Regions from separate parts of the Caldicellulosiruptor bescii DSM 6725 genome, predicted to be linked through region 1. Evidence: riboswitches for the same ligand, from Rfam matches in the RefSeq annotation. Region 1 holds a riboswitch; the other holds the start of a gene.

Region 1 (9,034 bases):
ACAAAGGATATTGCAGATGAAATTTCTGGCAGGGGAGTAGGAATGGATGTTGTAAAAAATACTGTTGAAGCGTTAAAAGGAAAGGTTGAAGTTAAAACAGAAAAAAGTAAAGGAAGTAAATTCATACTTGAAATTCCAACAACAGCTGCTGTTTCACAGGGTATTGTAGTTGTTTATAATTCGCAAAAGTTTATAATACCATTCGAATATATTGAAGAGACTGTAAAAATAAGTATGAAAAATGTATATGGGTATGTTGATAAACTTATTATTGATGTAAGAGATGAACCAATTCCCCTTTATCCCATTTCATATGTGCTTTATCAGGAAGATTCTTGTAGTGAAGATGTTGTTAAAAGATTTACAAAAGATGATGAAGTTTCAGTTGTAATTTTGAATATAAGGGGTGTAAAAATAGCTATATGTGTTGAAAAACTAATGCAAAATGAAGAATTTGTTTTAAAACCTCTTCCCAAGTTTCTGGAAAACAACAAACTTCTTTTAGGAACAACAATTGATTATGAAGGCAATGTGATACTTGTATTGAATCCAGAATATTTTAGGCTCTAAAAGAGAAAGAGCATTAAATTGTCCGCGTACAACTTTTTTTGCTCCTTCTCTTTTGTTCTTTTTGCATATATGATACTATATTTTTAAGAAACATGTATGCACAAGCAAAGGGGAAAAGGGGGATTTTTATGGCAAAGTTCAGTATAGGAATTGATTTTGGAACACAGTCAGGAAGGGCAGTGCTTGTTAATGTTGAGACAGGTGAAGAGGTTGCAACAAGTGTGAAAGAGTACACTCATGGAGTTATGGACGAGAGCTTGCCAGATGGTACAAAACTTCCTCATGACTGGGCACTTCAACATCCACAGGATTATATAGAAGTCTTGGCAACAACTGTTCCAGATGTCTTGAAAAAAGCAGGAGTTTCCAAAGACGATGTGATTGGAATAGGAATTGACTTTACAGCCTGTACAATGCTTCCTATCAAAAAGGATGGGACACCGCTTTGTGAGCTTCCCAAGTTCAAATCAAATCCTCATGCCTATGTTAAGCTGTGGAAACACCATGCTGCTCAAAAGTATGCAAATAGGCTAAATAGAATAGCTCAAGAAAGAGGAGAGAAGTTTTTACAAAGATATGGCGGAAAGATTTCATCCGAATGGCTATTCCCCAAAATCATGCAGATTTTAGAAGAAGCACCAGAAGTCTATGAAGAGGCAGACAAATTTATAGAAGCAGCTGACTGGATTGTGTTTAAGATGACAGGGGTTGAGAAGAGAAACTCATGTACAGCAGGATATAAAGCTATCTGGAGCAAGAGGGAAGGGTATCCTTCAAAAGAGTTTTTCAAAGCACTTCATCCAAGGCTTGAAAATGTTGTTGATGAAAAGCTATCACGCGAGATATACCCGATTGGGCAAAAAGCTGGTGAGCTCACAGAAGAGATGGCAAAGCTTATGGGATTAAATCCTGGGACAGCTGTTGCAATTGCAAATGTTGATGCTCATGTGTCAGTTCCTGCTGTTGGGATTACTGATATTGGCAAGATGCTGATGATAATTGGAACATCTACATGCCACATGCTTTTGTGGAATGAAGAGAAGATGGTACCAGGAATTTGCGGATATGTTGAAGATGGAATTTTACCTGGTTTTTATGGGTATGAGGCAGGACAGAGCTGTGTTGGAGATCATTTTGAGTGGTTTGTTGAAAACTGCGTGCCAGCTCAATATCACGATGAGGCAAAACAAAAAGGACTCAACATATATCAGCTACTCAAAGAAAAAGCAAAGGCTTTAAAGCCTGGCCAGAGCGGTCTTTTGGCGCTTGACTGGTGGAATGGCAACAGGTCAATTCTGGTTGATGCAGACCTCACTGGTATGATGCTTGGCATGACCTTGACTACAAAGCCAGAGGAGATGTACAGAGCACTGATTGAGGCAACGGCATATGGCACAAAGATAATAATTGATAACTTCAATGAGCACGGTGTTGAAGTAAGAGAGCTTTATGCGTGTGGAGGAATTGCTGAAAAAGATGAGCTTTTGATGCAGATTTATGCTGATGTGACAGGGCTTGAAATAAAGGTTTCTGCATCACCTCAAACACCGGCACTTGGTTCTGCAATGTTTGGTGCTGTTGCTGCAGGAAAAGAAAGAGGTGGTTATGATAGCATATTTGAAGCTGCAAAGAAAATGGCAAAACTTAAAGACTATTCTTATAAACCAAATCCGCAAAACCATGAGATTTACAAAAAGCTATACAGAGAATACAGAATACTTCATGACTATTTTGGAAGAGGAGCAAATGATGTAATGAAGAGATTAAAAGAGATAAAAGATGAAGTTTCGAAAATATAACAAATGCATTTAATTTGTAACTTGCAGGCTATTTTTAAAATTTTACAATTTCCGACAGCCTGCAGGTTATAATTATAGATTGATTTGAAAATTTAGAAATGGTATGATTAAAATAAACTTGTATATACAAGATGATGGTAAAATGAGTAAAACAAAATATGAATTGATAAAGGATTTCATAATTGAGGGTATTAATTCTGGTAAATTTAAAGAGGGAGAAAAGATTTATTCAGAGAATATGCTTGCAAGGAAGTTCAAAGTTTCGCGGCACACTGTAAGAAGAGCTATAATGGAGCTTGAATTTGAAGGGCTTTTGGTATCGCTAAAAGGAAGAGGCACGTTTGTTGCAAAAAAGAGTGCAGACAGTTCTAAATGCATTGCAGTTCTTACAACATTTATCTCTGACTATATCTTTCCACTAATTATAAGAGGAATTGAAAAGGTGATAGCACATGAAGGTTACGGACTTTTACTATTTTCAACAGACAATAGTTACGAGTTTGAAAGATACCACTTGGAAAGTATAATCAACAACCCCAATATTGATGCTGTTATAATAGAACCCACAAAAAGTGCGCTGCCTTCCAAAAATCTGGAACTTTACAAAAAGCTTATACAAAAAGACATACCTGTTATATTCATAAACACCATCTTAGAAGAAGTGGCTCAAAACTATATAATAACAAAAGACCAATCGGCTGTATATAAACTTACAACCAACCTTATAAAAAATGGGTGTAAAAGACTTTTTGGTGTGTTCAAAGGTGATGACCTGCAAGGAATAAAAAGGTACCGTGGGTTTGAAAAAGCCTGCAAAGAAGCCGATGTAGAATTTGATGTAATCTTTTTCACAAGTGAGGAATACAATTTTGTTCACAAAAGGGCAGCAGAGGTTATATCAAGAGGAAAGTTTGATGCAGCTGTCTGTTACAACGACAAGATTGCTCTTCCTCTTTGTGTAAAGCTAAAGGAAATGGGTTTTAGGATTCCCCATGATATATCTGTTACAGGGTTTGACAATTCACTTTTAGCAACATTAACAGATATAAAGCTCACAACAGTTGAACATCCTAAGGAAAAGCTTGGTGAGATGGCAGCAAAAGCCACTATTGCAATGATAAAGAAAAATAAAGTGCATGTAAGTGAAGAAATAGAGTGTGAGATTATTTACAGGAATTCCACAAGAGGAGGAATACAGGAATGCTTGAAAGCTTAAAAGAGATTGTTTGCAAATACAATCTTTATCTTCCAAAATTTGGTCTTGTCACATGGACATCTGGTAATGTCTCAGCACGCGACCCTGAGACAAACCTTGTTGTTATAAAACCCTCTGGTGTGATGTATGATGATTTGACACCTGACAAAATGGTTGTTGTTGACATGGACGGAAATGTTGTTGAAGGAGATTTAAAGCCGTCAACAGATACACTAACTCATCTTTATGTATACAAACACATGCCGCACATAAATGCTGTTGTTCATACACATTCAAACTATGCAACAGCGTTTGCAGCCTTGGGTCAGCCAATAAAGGTGTATTTGACAGCAATTGCTGATGAGTTCGGCTGTGAGATTCCGTGCGGACCGTATGCTCAGATTGGTGGTGAGGACATAGGCAAGGTGATAGTTGAGTATATAGGAGAAAGTCCGGCAATTCTTCTTCAGAACCATGGAGTTTTTACGATAGGCAAGACAGTTGATGAGGCTGTAAAAGCGGCTGTTATGGTAGAAGATGTGGCAAAAACAGTGTTTATTGCAAAGATGATGGGCGAGCCTATCGAGATTCCGCTTGATGAGGTAAAAAGAGCTCATGAGAGGTACATGACAAAATATGGGCAAAAATAAAAAATTACTTTTCCCCCAGCACAAGAAAGGGTTGTTAATACAACATAAGGCTGCCGTTTTCATGTGGCAGCCTTGCTTGTCTTTTACAGTCCAAATATTCTGGTTACAACCTCTTTTAGCTCTTCATCACTTATTGATGTATTTCTTCCATTTTCATATTGACTGTCTACCCACTCTTTGACCTTCTGAACCCTTGGGTCTTTTTTGTCAACCTGAATGTCAATGCCGCTATCTTTGAAATACCTATTTATCCAGATTACAATTCCTGCAATGCCTGAGTATGCATCTATAATCACCTTAGGAGGCTTCCCCAGAATCTTTCCTGTATCAAATATATTGTAAATCTCCTCATCTTTCATAAGTCCATCTGCATGAATTCCAGCCCGTGTTGCGTTAAAGTTCTCACCAACAAAAGGCGTCATTGGAGGAATTTCATACCCGATTTCTTTTTTGAAATACTCAGCAATCTCAGATATTACAGCAACATTCATGCCATCTGCGCTGCCTCTTATCTGAATGTATTCCATCACCATTGCCTCTAATGGGGTGTTACCCGTGCGCTCACCTATTCCCAAAAGTGATGTGTTTACCATTGAAGCACCGTACAGCCATGCCATTGTTGAGTTTATGACTGCCTTGTAAAAATCGTTGTGACCGTGCCACTCAAGCCACTCAGATGGCACTTCACCATAGTTGACAATACCATAGATTATTTGAGGCACACTTCTTGGGAGAGCCACACCCGGTATTGGTGATCCAAGCCCCAGCGTGTCACAGGCTCTGATTTTCACAGGCATATTTGCCTCTTTTGAAAGTTTCATAAGCTCATTAATAAACGGCAAGACAAATCCGTAAAAATCAGCTCTTGTGATGTCTTCAAAATGGCAGCGTGGTATGATTCCTGCCTCTAAAGCTGCCGACACAATTTCTAAGTATTGCTTCATTGCTTGACTTCTTGTCATCTTTAATTTTTTGAAGATATGATAGTCAGAACATGAAACCAAAATTCCTGTTTCCTTGATACCAAGGTTCTTTACAATCTCAAAATCCTCTTTTTTTGCCCGAATCCAAGCGGTGACTTTTGGAAAATCATAACCTTTTTCTAAACACTTTAAAACTGCTTCTTTATCCTGTTTTGAGTACACAAAAAACTCTGTGTGAAGAATAACGCCACTCCCATTGTCAAGTTCATGTAAGTAGTCATAAATTCTACAAATTTGATCAACAGTGTACGGTGAGCGTGATTGCTGGCCGTCTCTGAAAGTTGTGTCTGTGATGTAAAGCCGCTCAGGAACATTCATTGGCACAATTCTGTGGTTGAAAACAAGCCTTGGTACCTCATTGTAAGGATAGATGTTCCTGAAAAGATTTGGCTCTTCAACATCCCTGAACTGATACTCAATCTCAAGAATGTGAGTCTTTTGATTAAATTTTACATTCATAAAAAACAAACCTCCCTTTCAAAGCTTCGGGGGTTAGCTGACGGGTTCGGGCAGAAAGGGACGTTTGCCCTACAAGGCAAAAATGCCTTGATTCACCCCAAAAAATGGGTCCCCCCTATCCTGTGCTTTTTACACAGGAATTCAGCTTTTTTGATATTGTGATAACATTATGATACCAAAGAAAAAGAGAACTATCAAGAGATTCAAATTAATATCCTCAAATAGGTATGCAGAATATTTACCACAGCGAAAAAATGTGCGAAAATACTAAGGAGAAGGTTATAAAAAGAATTGAGGTTACCTCTATCCTGACATGAATATAATTAAAAAGTGTAATATACCATTCAAAAGAAACATTCATAAACTACCAGGATGGGAGGGTAGCCTACTATGAATATTTATATCTCATATCACGAAATAACAATCTGCTCAAAAAAGCTAAAGAATTAATTCGAAAAGTAACAGACCGCGAATAACAAAAACGTATCAGAAACTGCTAAAATATTAGGTGTATCAAGAGCTACTATAAGAAGAGCAATTTACGGTCCTCTTGAGGATAAATCCAGAAAGCCTAAAACTTGTCCAAGAAAACTTTCTTCTGAACTTGAAAATCTCATTATTGAGGAATCTAAATGAACTGGTATGAAAATACAGACGTCTTTCACTTTATTTGTTCAGAAAATATGGGGTTAAAATAAGCGAAAACACAATAAAGTCTATTCTCAAAAGAAATGCTGTTACCTAAGAAAAACAAGGAAGACAAAAAAGAGAAATTGGCTTTATGTTTATATCCTTGGTTGCTTTGTGACTAAGAACACATAGTGTGAGAACCCTAATAAAAATCCGATTGGATAATGGAGAAGAATTTTGTTGAGGAAGTGAAAGAAAGTTAAAGGAAGTAGTATAAGATTCTGTCACTTTTGGGAGTAGAATTAAACCCTATTGTAACAAAAGCAAAAAACTTAATGGGTATAATTGAAAATTCACATCGAGCAGATGACGAATATTTTTTAATGATTCATGCTGAGAGATGCAAAAACAAGGAAGAATTTATTCAGAGAGCTCAAACGTGGCAGGATACGTGGAACTTTTTTAGACTTCATAATGGTAAAGGAATGAGTGGGAAGACACCATTTGAAAAATTCATAGATTCGAAGTCTTTGGTCTCCTCTCATTTTTTTCAGTATTCTGCGTTACTTCTCAAAGAGATTCTGAAAAAAAATGAGTACTTTTTATTATCATTTCTGTAATAAATAATGTGGCAAATGTGTCTTCACTGAGTGTGATTTTAAATTAAAAAAATTTCAGTCTATATTACTTTTGTTGGAAATTGAACCAAAGTAGAGTAAATAATTTTTATAGGAGAATATCAGAAAGAGAGAAGTGGCAAGGCACTAACAATTAAATAAAAAATGTTATTGGGTGTTTATCGCTTTATATTATAATTTTTACTAATAAGTCGGTTTTATGCTTACACAGAATAATTTGAACTTTCTCAAAATAACACTATTATCCTGTAAATATATAGTTGACAGAAAAAAAATAAGAGTTATACTTGAGAAGAGATATATGAGTTATTATTTTTTGTTATTCAAGAGATATATGAAAGTATTTAAGTAAACATTAAAGTGAGAGGAGATTAGAAATAAAATGGTTACATTTACAAAATCTAAAGAATATGATGGTACTCCAATAGAAGGATTTATCTACGTTAATGGTATGGAGAATATTGGTGCCAATCTGCTCGATAGTGCAGCATATGGGCGTGCATTTACAATTATTCCATTAATAGTTGGGAAAATATATGAATGTGAATTTTATGAGTGGAACTACAGTGGACAAGCAGTTCATATTGGTGTCGGAATTAAAAACGAAAGTACAACAACTCCTGCATCAATTACAATTCTTAAAAAAGATGTACGAACAGGTAGTGGTTGCGGACCTATAATGACTACAGCTTTTATGCAAAGCAATTTCAATATCCCACTGAATATCCCTCCTCGAATAACAAGTAATCCTACCCAAGGATTCACAGATTTATTATCTACTCTTGTATCTAGTACAACGCTTGTAAATGGACGAGTTCGTTTTAAGGTAAATTCAGGAGAAAAGTTGTTTTTAAAAGTTTATGTTGTTAAAGATCAACCTAATTGGGAAAAATATGCAGGTTGGACAAATTTAATTTCCGCGGAAGATTTAAAAAAAATAGATCCAGCTACTGGCCAACCTTATGATAAAAGTTTGTCTCAAACGGGATTATATCAACACATTAGACGTCATGTGGATTTACCTGTTGGGAACAACACTGTGCGTTTTGCAATGGGGAAAATCGAAAATAACCAAGTAGTGGATAGATATAATATTGGTGAGTTTGAAAGTCCAATATATCCACTGCCGTTTTCAAATAATGGGAATCTAGGGAACTATGGAATTGTATATACCTTTTATTATCCTGAAGCTAATGCAAAATATGTTACAGTTACACCTCAGCAGGTAGATATACCTCAAAAATATACACTAAAAATTAATGGAATATGGCAAACAGTTACAGCCTCAAAATCAAATCCATTTTCCTTTGAGTTAATTGGCGGAAATTCTTTTTGGTTTGTATTACCAGGTGGATCATATGGTGATGTAGAAATATCATTTAAAACAACTTTGTGATAAATAGGTATTTGTTAAATAAATGAAATAAAGAGAAGTAATATAGTTTTATAGCACTTATCTTGAGCGTTGCTGAAAAAGATTAAGCTTTATCATAAAAAAGGATGATTTACAATGATGAGGATAATTAATAAAGAATTTGAAAAATTTACTATAATATTTACCATTTTTCTTCTGTTATTCTTTTATGGTGGAGTTGTAAATTATAATTGTAATGCAGCACAAAATGAAATTAGCAAATCAATAGCCTTGAGAATTGTCCCACAAGAGTTGAGGGGAGATTACCAAAAACCTATAACTCGGTTGGAGTTTTGTTACTTATTATGGAATCTTTTATGTTCTTTAGGTTTTGATTCAAACCAGATATTAAAGTCAAATTTTATACCAATTTTTTCTGATACGAATGATTATAAAGTAAGAGTATTAGCAACCTTAGGAGTAGTAAATGTAGAAGAAAAAGGAATGTTCTATCCAAATAAAACTATTACAAAACAAGAAGCTGCAAAAATGCTTTTTTCAACAGTCACTCTTTGTAAAAGAATACCGCAAATAAAACAATATTACAAGATTCAGCTTAAATGTCCCACCGAGACAGAAATTTTACCAGAAGATTTTTATGATGGTGTTAATATTCTGCCATCAGCAAGGGAAGCAATTAACTATCTTTATAGAATAGGTGTTTTTAACACCGATAGTAATGGATGTATTGAGCCA
Region 2 (9,034 bases), 360 kb from region 1:
TTGGAGTGCTTGCTGCAGTGGTAGGCAGTGTTTTTTCTGGGTACAGTTTTGTGCTAAAAAAGATAGCAGCAATAGTTATTGTTTTGATGGGTCTGGTGATGCTTGACTTGTCACCAGATTTTTTAAAAAGGATTTTTATACCTATACAGGGTAAAAGTAATTTGAATATTAACGCTTCACCATTAATCTTAGGAATGGTTTTGAGTATAAGCTGGAGCCCATGTGTGGGACCAGTTTTAACCTCTATTTTGAGTATGGCGGCTATTTCAAAGACTCTTTTAAAAGGAGCGATGCTGCTTTTTATCTATTCGATGGGTTTTGCCGTGCCGTTTTTGATCTCAAGCTTTTTAATAGATAGGTTAAAAGCTTCTTTTGGCATGTTGAATAGGTACAGCAGGGCAATAGAGTATTTTACAGGTGCGCTTTTGATTGCATTTGGCATGCTTGCATTTTTTGATAAGATAAATTTTTTCAGGTAAAAAATAGAAAATTTCAAGAAGAGGTGAATATTTCATGTTGAATAATAAAATCAAAAATGTTATCTTTATATTGATAAGCGCCATTTTGATTGGGCTTTTAGTATACCAGATTATGTCGCGCTCAAAAGAGAACGCAGCTGCCGAAGGTATAGTCAATTTCAAGCTTGTATCAGTGGATGGCAAAGAGTATTCATTATCAGATTTTAGGGGTAAAAAGGTTGTGCTCAACTTTTTTGCGACATGGTGTCCACCCTGCAGGGCTGAGATACCCGATTTTGAAAGATTTTATCGCGAAAACGAAGATGTTGTTTTGATTGGCATTAATATTCAAGAAGATAAAACAACAGTTGAAGAGTTCTTAAGTTCAATGGGAGTGACGTACCCAGTACTTCTTGACAGAGATGGAAAGATTTCTGCACAATTTGGGATTGAAGGAATACCCACAACATTTTTGATTGACGAAAAAGGCAAGGTAATAGCGAAAAATGTTGGTATGATGACTTATGATCAACTAAAAAAATTTGCTGGAAAGTAAAAAAATATTTTTAAAAAGGGAATGGAAAAGATGCTGTATGGTGAGAGGCTTCTTTTTGGGAATATGTGGGTTGAAGTTAATGGTTCGCTTGCTTCAGTGGGAATAACTAAAAATTTGGAAATAGAACTTGGTGATATTGTTATATTTGAGTTTTTCAAGACGTCAGGGTATATTCAAGAAGGAGAAGAGTTTGCAAGAATTGAGTCAATCTACAAGACGTACACCTTGAAATCCCCAGTGAGTGGTTATATAAGGTGGGTAAACCGTGAGCTTCCTTTTGATCCTACCTTATTAAATTTATTACCAGAAGAAACAGAAATAATTAGTATAGACATCCAGCAACTTGTGTGATATAATAATGCAAGCAAATTATTACATACAAAGGGGTTGAATATGCCGATGAAGTTTTCTAAAAAGCTAATTGCAATAGTTGTTTTAATTACATTTGCTGTAGCTTTAATTCCATTTTATTCACATGCTGCCGACTTCCCTGTCACAGTCAAGGATGGAAAAGGATATAGCATAACTGTAAAGCAAAAACCTCAAAGGATTTTGTCGCTTGCGCTTCAGACAGATGAGATTTTGCTCAATATGGTGTCTGCTAACAGAATTGTAGGACTTTCTATATTTGCTGATGACAAGAACAATTCGAATGTTGTGAATCTTGCTAAGAATGTAAAAGGCAGATATTCGAGCAACGACATTGAAAAAATAATTGCGGCAAAACCTGACCTTGTGATAGTGCCTTATTACATTGACAAGTCAAAGTACGACCTTTTGAAGAAAGGTCTTAAGTGTCCTATATATGTCAGCTTAAATCCAAATTCAATTGAAAATATTAAACAGGAGATAATAAATCTTTCAAAGCTAACTGGTGAAATCCAGAAAGGCCAGGCTCTTATAAAGTACATGGACGATAAAATAAATTTTGTCCAGAAAAAGGTAAAATACTTGAGAAAGAAAAAATATGTGCTTTTCTACACATACTACTTCAATTCCACATATGGTAAAAATACGACTCAGCATGAGATAGCAAAATATGCAGGGGTTATAAATATAGCTGCTGTTGCGGGATTGAAAGGTTGGCCAACTATTTCAAAAGAGCAAATTTTGGAATGGGACCCTGACATCATTGTTATTCCATCTGCGTCGTACAATCCCAAAAAGACTTCTCAGCAGTATGTAGAGGAGTTCAAAAAAGACCCTGCTTTCAAAAACTTGAAAGCTGTGAAGAACAACAGCGTAATTATTCTTGATGATAGGCACGTTCAAACAGTTTCGCACTATATTGTTGAAGGTATTTATGACTTAGCAAAAGCTGCATATCCGTATCTTTTTAAATAAGGTTTTTATAAGTGGTGGTATAGTTGAAAAAGGTTTTGATTATTTTAGCTTTTCTGCTTTTTGCAGTATTTATAATATCCATAGGGGTGGGAAGTGTTTTTATCCCTCCCCTTCGTGTTTTAAAGGCGCTTTTATTTATGATAGGATTAAATAAAGGTTCTGTAAACAGCCTTGATTTGACTATTGTAAGTCAGATAAGACTACCAAGAATATTAATTGCAATGGTTGTCGGGATGAGCTTAAGCGTAGCAGGTGCATTGGTTCAAGGACTTTACAGAAATCCTATGGCAGATTCAGGTATTATTGGGACATCAAGTGGTGCAAGTTTAGGTGCTATTGTTTGCATAGCCTTTTCGCTCAACACCATAAACATATTTTATTTACCATTGTTTGCTTTTGCAGGTGCGCTTTTGATTTCGTTTTTAGTGTATAGGCTTTCAACCAAGAACAACAAAACGCCCATTACAAACCTCATTTTAATTGGTATTGCAGTTTCAACCTTTGTGTCTTCCATAAACTCTTTGATTCTTTCAAACATAAATCAGTATCAGGTAAGCGAATATATTTTTTGGATGCTCGGTAGTTTAGACGGTCGAAGCTGGGTGCATGTGAAGATTAGCTTAGTTCCTCTTTGTATTTTGATACTGTGCTCATTGCTATTTGCAAAGAGGATAAACATTTTGATACTTGGAGAGGAAGAAAGCTTTACAATTGGAGTAAATCCAGAAAAGCTGAAAAAAACCTTGCTTTTTCTTGTTTCGCTCATAACAGGAATAGCGGTTTCTGTCTCAGGACCAATCAGCTTTGTTGGGCTAATTGTCCCCCACATGCTCAGACTTATTGTTGGAAGCGATTATAGAAGGCTGATACCTGCTTCAATTTTAAGTGGTGGAATATTTTTGATTGTGTGTGATACAATTGCAAGAGTATTGTTTTCACCGGTTGAAGTAAAGGTTGGGATTATAACCTCTTTAGTGGGGGTACCATACTTTCTGTACCTTCTGAAAAAGCATGAAAATGAGGTGAGTGTATAGAATAATGCCTCTTTTTGTTGAGAACCTTAAATGCGGCTACTCTTATCCCATTGTTGAGGTAGACGGAAGGCTTAAGTTCGAAGAAGGGAAAGTCTATGGATTTGTTGGACCAAACGGAAGTGGTAAAAGTACACTGATAAAGGCTTTAGCAGGACTTGTCAAAATTTTTGAAGGAAAAATCTATTTTGATAATATGCAGCTTAGCCAACTTTCTGATATAGAAAGGGCTAAGCATATCTCGTATATGCCACAACATGTATTTTCAAACTTTCCTTTTACAGTCCTTGATGTTGTTATGATGGGGAGATTTCCTTATGAAAAGAGTAAATTTTTAAACAGCAAAGAAAGTAGAACAATTGCAGAGAAGAAAATAAAACAGGTTGAACTTTCCAGTAAAAAATTTTCGAGCATATTAAGGATATCAGGTGGTGAGAGGCAAAGAACTTCTTTTGCTCGTGTACTTGCTCAGGATACTAAAGTTTTACTTTTGGACGAGCCGAACTCAAATTTAGACATCTCTCATCAGGAAAAGATACTTAGGCTTGTAAGAGAAGAAGCGTTTTCTGGGAAGATAGTCATAATGGCAATTCATAATCTGAAGATGGCAGCAAAAGTGTGTGATAGCATCATTATGATGAAAGATGGCAGAGTTGTGGATATTGGAAGACCTGATGAGGTTTTAACTCAGGAGAATATAAGAAAAGTATATGAAGTTGATGCAGTTGTTTACAAAAATCCTTTCGGTATATTTGACATAGAGCTTATCCAGACAGACGTTCCAAAAACTTTTCATGTACATGTTGTATCAGGAGGTGGAAGTGCACAGCTTCTTTATAAGATGCTAATTGAAATGGGATGCAGGGTGACAACAGGTGTTCTTTCCACAAACGATACAGACTTTGAAACAGCTCAACTTTTTTCCATCTATACAGTTTTTACAAAACCTTTTATGCCAATTGGAGAAAAAGAGTACATCGAAAACATTCAGCTTATCAAGAAAGCAGACCTGTGTGTGCTGTGCAACATTCCATTTGGTGTTCAAAACTTAAAAAACTTAGAGGCACTTAAATTTGCTAATCATCTTTGTATAATTGAAGAAGAGGATATTTCAAAACGTGATTTCACAGGTGGTTTGGCAACTAAACTTTACAATTGCTTGAGGGAAAAAGCGTTAGTTTTTTCAAGCATTGAGAGCTTGCAAGATTATATCTTAAAAGAGACAAACGATAAAATGTCAAGGGGTGATTTAAAATGAATCCACACAAGGCATGGTGGATAGATACAAACTTTGAAACTGTAAAGAAAAACTTGGAAGCAAGAAACTTTGAATGTTTTGTTATCGAGAAAAAAGAAGATGTTGTGCCTCTTTTAGAAAAGCTCATTTCAAAAGGCAGTGTGGTATCTTGTGGCGGGTCGATGACACTTTTTGAGTGTGGTGTGATAGATTTTCTGAGAAATGGCAATTACAACTTTTTGGACAGATACAAAGAAGGTATAACACCTGAGGAGCTTGGTGAGATTTACAGAAAATCTTTCTGGGCTGACTACTATCTTATGTCAACAAACGCAATAACACTTGACGGAAAACTCATAAACATAGATGGAAATGGCAACAGACTTGCAGCGCTTCTTTTTGGTCCTAAAAATGTAATAGTGATTGCCGGTAAGAACAAGCTTGTTTTAAACGAAGAGCAAGGTTTGCTGAGGGTAAGGAACATAGCATCTCCTATGAACTCAAAAAGACTTTCTCGAAACACACCATGTACTCAGGATGGAAAATGCCATGATTGTTTAAGTTTTGAGTGCATCTGCAGCCATATTGTTGTAACAAGAAGATCTCCTGCAAAAGGAAGAATCAAGGTTGTGCTTGTCAAAGAAGACATGGGTTTTTAAAGATGGTGTTGTAATATTTTAGAAATATTTGTGTAACAATTCTGTAAAAAAGGGTTGACAGAATAAAGTTACTTGTAATAAAATAATACCATCAAAATAATAAACTTCATAGGCTGAATGTCTGAGCAAATTGTAAAAATTGCTCAGACAGCGGGAGAACCAAAGTAATTCAGGGGTGAATCGGCAAAAAAGAATTTGCCGTAGGGATAGCCTTCTTGTCCCGAACCCGTCAGCTAATCCCGTAAGCCTCAAGAAGGGAGTTTTTGTATGAATCTAAAAAGTTTAATAGCTATAATTCTTGGAATTTTTTTGATGTTTTTTTCTGCAAAGGTCTTTGCCCAGTCAGCCCAGGCAAAATCTACAATAAATATAAGAAGCGCACCTTCAACAAGTAGTAAGATTTTAGGAGTTTTCCCCAAAGGGTTTAAAGCCCAAGTTTTGTCAAATGCAGGTGGATGGGTAAAGATTTCGTATGATGGAATTGTTGGGTATGTAAAGTCTGATTACATAACTATTACAAATGAAAAAAGGAGTGCAGTTTCAAATACTTCAAGGGCAAGTGTTGCAAAAACGGCTGCTAAAGCTGCGCAAGCTACAGTTTTAAAAGACAATGCGCGCTTAAGAAGTGATATGTCAACCACATCAAAGGTGCTAAAGACATTAAAAAATGGTAGCAAGGTGTATGTCCTGTCAAGAGAACAAAATGGCTGGGTGAAGGTAAAGACGCTTGATGGCACAGTAGGATATATGGCTTATTACCTTTTGAAGATGCCATCGCAGCTTGTATCAAAAACAGTGTCACGTGGTGGGTTTGAAAGAAGTCAAGCAGAAACTTTTACAAATCTTAGCTTGGCACAGAGAATTTTGGAGTTTGCTCAAAGATTTCGTGGTATAAGATACTCATACGGTGGAACATCGCCATCAACTGGTTTTGACTGTTCAGGATTTGTTCAGTTTGTGTTCAAAAACTTTGGAATAAATTTAGAAAGAACAGCAGCTGACATGGCAAAAACAAATGGTGTGAGAGTTTCATATAGTGAAATTAAACCGGGAGATTTGCTTTTCTTTGACACAGATGGCGGGAAAAATTATATAAATCATGTTGGCATATATTTAGGCGGTGGCAAGTTCATTCATGCATCAAGTGCAAGGGGACGTGTAACAGAAACTGACCTAAATTCATATTATGGAAGATTTTTTATGATGGCAAAAAGAGTCATAAGATGAAAGTAAAAAGGGGCTTTTTCCTGAAAATCAGAAAGGAAGAAGCCCCTTTCAAGTTTAAAAGTGCTTTTTACTTTTTTATCAAAGGCAAAATCAGGTTTTTGACATCTTCCTCGTTTTCAATGGTAGCGTCAACTTTCTTGAGCTGCCAAACCTCATTATGAGAAATTTCTTCGCCCGGTGCAACAAGGTAAAGTGGACTTAAAGTTTCCATCTCAAGCATGAAATCGGTTGTATATGTTTCGTAAGAACATCCAAAGTCAGGGTACTCTGCACCGTCTATGTGTTTGTATTGTTTTATAAACAAGTTTCCATCGTTTAAATAACAAGCCCATCCATCCAAATTTGGATATCCAATCTTAAACGGTGGCTTGCAGTTTTTGTCCTGTTTTAGAATAATAAAATCCTCTCCCCACAAGACTCTGTGGTCGTTAAGTTTTGTGTATGGCCACATGACCAGAGAATAGCTTGGCAAAAGTCCAGTATCAATCTTTGGAATTGGCATGACCTCAACTCCACCAGGTGCCATTACAGAAAGCGCCCAAATTGCGAACTTAACTTCAAAAAGACCATTGTTCTTGATTTTATACGTTACATAAGCTTCTGGTTCGGTTGGGTGAAACTTAAGTTCAATAGTTTTTTGCAAAAATGTAGTGGTTTCTGTGGGCTGTTTTAGAATTATACCGTTTTCAACAATTTCAAAATCAATTTTTTGGTTATCAGGGAAATATGTGCGCTCAATAACTTCCGGACTGTGCCACAGTCTTGTTCCGCCATATATTCTCCACTCATCACCCCCAACTTTTCCTGCCTGTTCTTCTACCACGCAAAAGACATTTTTGTCACCTTCAAATGAAAAATGAATTATTCTTGGACCCACATCTGTTGTGACAATCGCTTCAACTTTGCCGTTAGAGATTTTATAACAGTTTTCCCAGCCCATATATTCGACTTTTTTTACCTCAACCATTTTTAACCTTTTCCCCCTTCTCAATTTATTTTGAAAAATATACAGGGTTAGAATATAATTAAATTATACCTTATCAGGTTGTATTTTCACAAATCAAAAAACAAAAAAGTTGTGTAAATTCATTTTTTCTTTGACAATTTTTTGATGGTAAAAGGGAGAGAAAGGGCAGAGAAGATGCTAAAAAAGTTCAAGCCTGATATGATATGCAAAAGTATATTGGATATTGACCTTGAAACTCTTATAAAAAAAGGAATAAACTATCTCATTATCGACATAGACAACACCATAGTTGCGTGGGGTGAATTTGAGGTAAGAGACGAGATTATTGAGTGGCTTGAAAAGGCTCAAAAGATGGGATTTAAAATTTGCCTTGTTTCGAACAACCAGAAAGATAGAGTAAAAAAAATAGAAAGTATGCTTGGCATTCCTGCCATCTATAATGCTAAAAAGCCTTTGAAATCTGGATTTTTAAAAGCATCGCAGTTGCTTCATCAGGGCAAGAAAAATCATCAAACAGCTGTGATAGGTGACCAGTTTTTTACAGATGTCATAGGTGCAAAAAGGTTAAAACTCTTTGTGATTTTGGTAAGGCCAATGAAAGAAAAGGAGTTTTTTGTAACAAGGATAAACAGGATTTTTGAAAAGAAAATATTAAAGTACTACGAAAAGGATGAGAGGGAATGAAAAAGCTTTTTTTGATTGGCAAGAGCTTAAAACACTCAATTTCACCTTTTATTCATAACAGGATTCTATCTGAGTTTGACATTGATGCAATTTATTCAAATTTAGAACTTCTTGACACTGAAATGCTAAAAGAATTTGTTGAGATGGTGAGAAAAGATGAGGATGTTGTTGGATTTAACATAACAATTCCATACAAGGAAGATATTTTAGAGTTTTGTGATGAAGTCTCAGAAGATGTCAGAATAATAAAAGCGGCAAACACTGTGAAAAAAGAAGATGGGAAGCTTTTGGCTTACAATACAGACTGGATAGGTTTTAAAAGAAGCTTGGAGGATAGGGGGGTTGATGTGAAAGACAAGAAGATATTGGTACTCGGTAGCGGTGGTGCAGCAAAAGCTTGCATCTATGGACTTTACAGGATGGGAGCAAAAGAAGTATTTGTTGCAAACAGGACATATGAAAAGGCAGAAAAGTTAAAAGAGGTTTTTCAAGACATTTTAAAAATCCTTCCAGTAGAATGGCTAAGAAGATATGAATTTAAATACGATATAATTATTAACACAACATCTGTGGGAATGTTTCCGAATATTGAAAGCAGTCCTTTTGACTTTGAAAACTATGTGGCTGGTGTACCAGTTTTTGTATATGATATGATATATAATCCTCTTAAAACTGCTTTTTTAAAAGAAGCTGAAAAAAAGGGGATAAAGATTGAAAATGGACTTAAGATGCTTGTATACCAAGCAATTGAAGCTGAAATGATTTGGTTTGATATTGTAAATCTTTCTCCAAATTTTTTACTTGAAATCCTAAATGATACCGAGAAAAATTTTGGCTTGGGAATATATAAGGTTATAGGGTAGGTTATTAA

Evidence for each region. Region 1 has a riboswitch for cyclic di-AMP ahead of ATHE_RS11210 (beta/alpha barrel domain-containing protein). Riboswitches for the same ligand answer to the same signal wherever they lie in the genome.
Region 2: linked by a shared signal. The riboswitch ahead of ATHE_RS09495 (C40 family peptidase) and the one ahead of ATHE_RS11210 (beta/alpha barrel domain-containing protein) in region 1 are both predicted to bind cyclic di-AMP.

Annotation. Positions count from the first base shown of each region.
Region 1 is NC_012034.1:2,355,622-2,364,655, reverse strand. Features, by position in the region: gene ATHE_RS11230 (chemotaxis protein CheA) at 1-570, shown strand, start outside; gene ATHE_RS11225 (ribulokinase) at 699-2,369, shown strand; gene ATHE_RS11220 (GntR family transcriptional regulator) at 2,473-3,585, shown strand; gene ATHE_RS11215 (L-ribulose-5-phosphate 4-epimerase) at 3,570-4,214, shown strand; gene ATHE_RS11210 (beta/alpha barrel domain-containing protein) at 4,298-5,656, opposite strand; cyclic di-AMP (ydaO/yuaA leader) riboswitch at 5,663-5,813, opposite strand; partial or broken gene ATHE_RS11205 (IS481 family transposase) at 6,047-6,913, shown strand; gene ATHE_RS11200 (hypothetical protein) at 7,307-8,320, shown strand; gene ATHE_RS11195 (S-layer homology domain-containing protein) at 8,435-9,034, shown strand, end outside.
Region 2 is NC_012034.1:1,998,363-2,007,396, reverse strand. Features, by position in the region: gene ATHE_RS09530 (cytochrome c biogenesis CcdA family protein) at 1-479, shown strand, start outside; gene ATHE_RS09525 (TlpA family protein disulfide reductase) at 514-1,014, shown strand; gene ATHE_RS09520 (glycine cleavage system protein H) at 1,045-1,365, shown strand; gene ATHE_RS09515 (ABC transporter substrate-binding protein) at 1,408-2,358, shown strand; gene ATHE_RS09510 (FecCD family ABC transporter permease) at 2,382-3,392, shown strand; gene ATHE_RS09505 (ABC transporter ATP-binding protein) at 3,397-4,647, shown strand; gene ATHE_RS09500 (lactate utilization protein) at 4,644-5,285, shown strand; cyclic di-AMP (ydaO/yuaA leader) riboswitch at 5,387-5,548, shown strand; gene ATHE_RS09495 (C40 family peptidase) at 5,553-6,512, shown strand; gene ATHE_RS09490 (hypothetical protein) at 6,580-7,479, opposite strand; gene ATHE_RS09485 (YqeG family HAD IIIA-type phosphatase) at 7,654-8,163, shown strand; gene aroE (shikimate dehydrogenase) at 8,160-9,026, shown strand.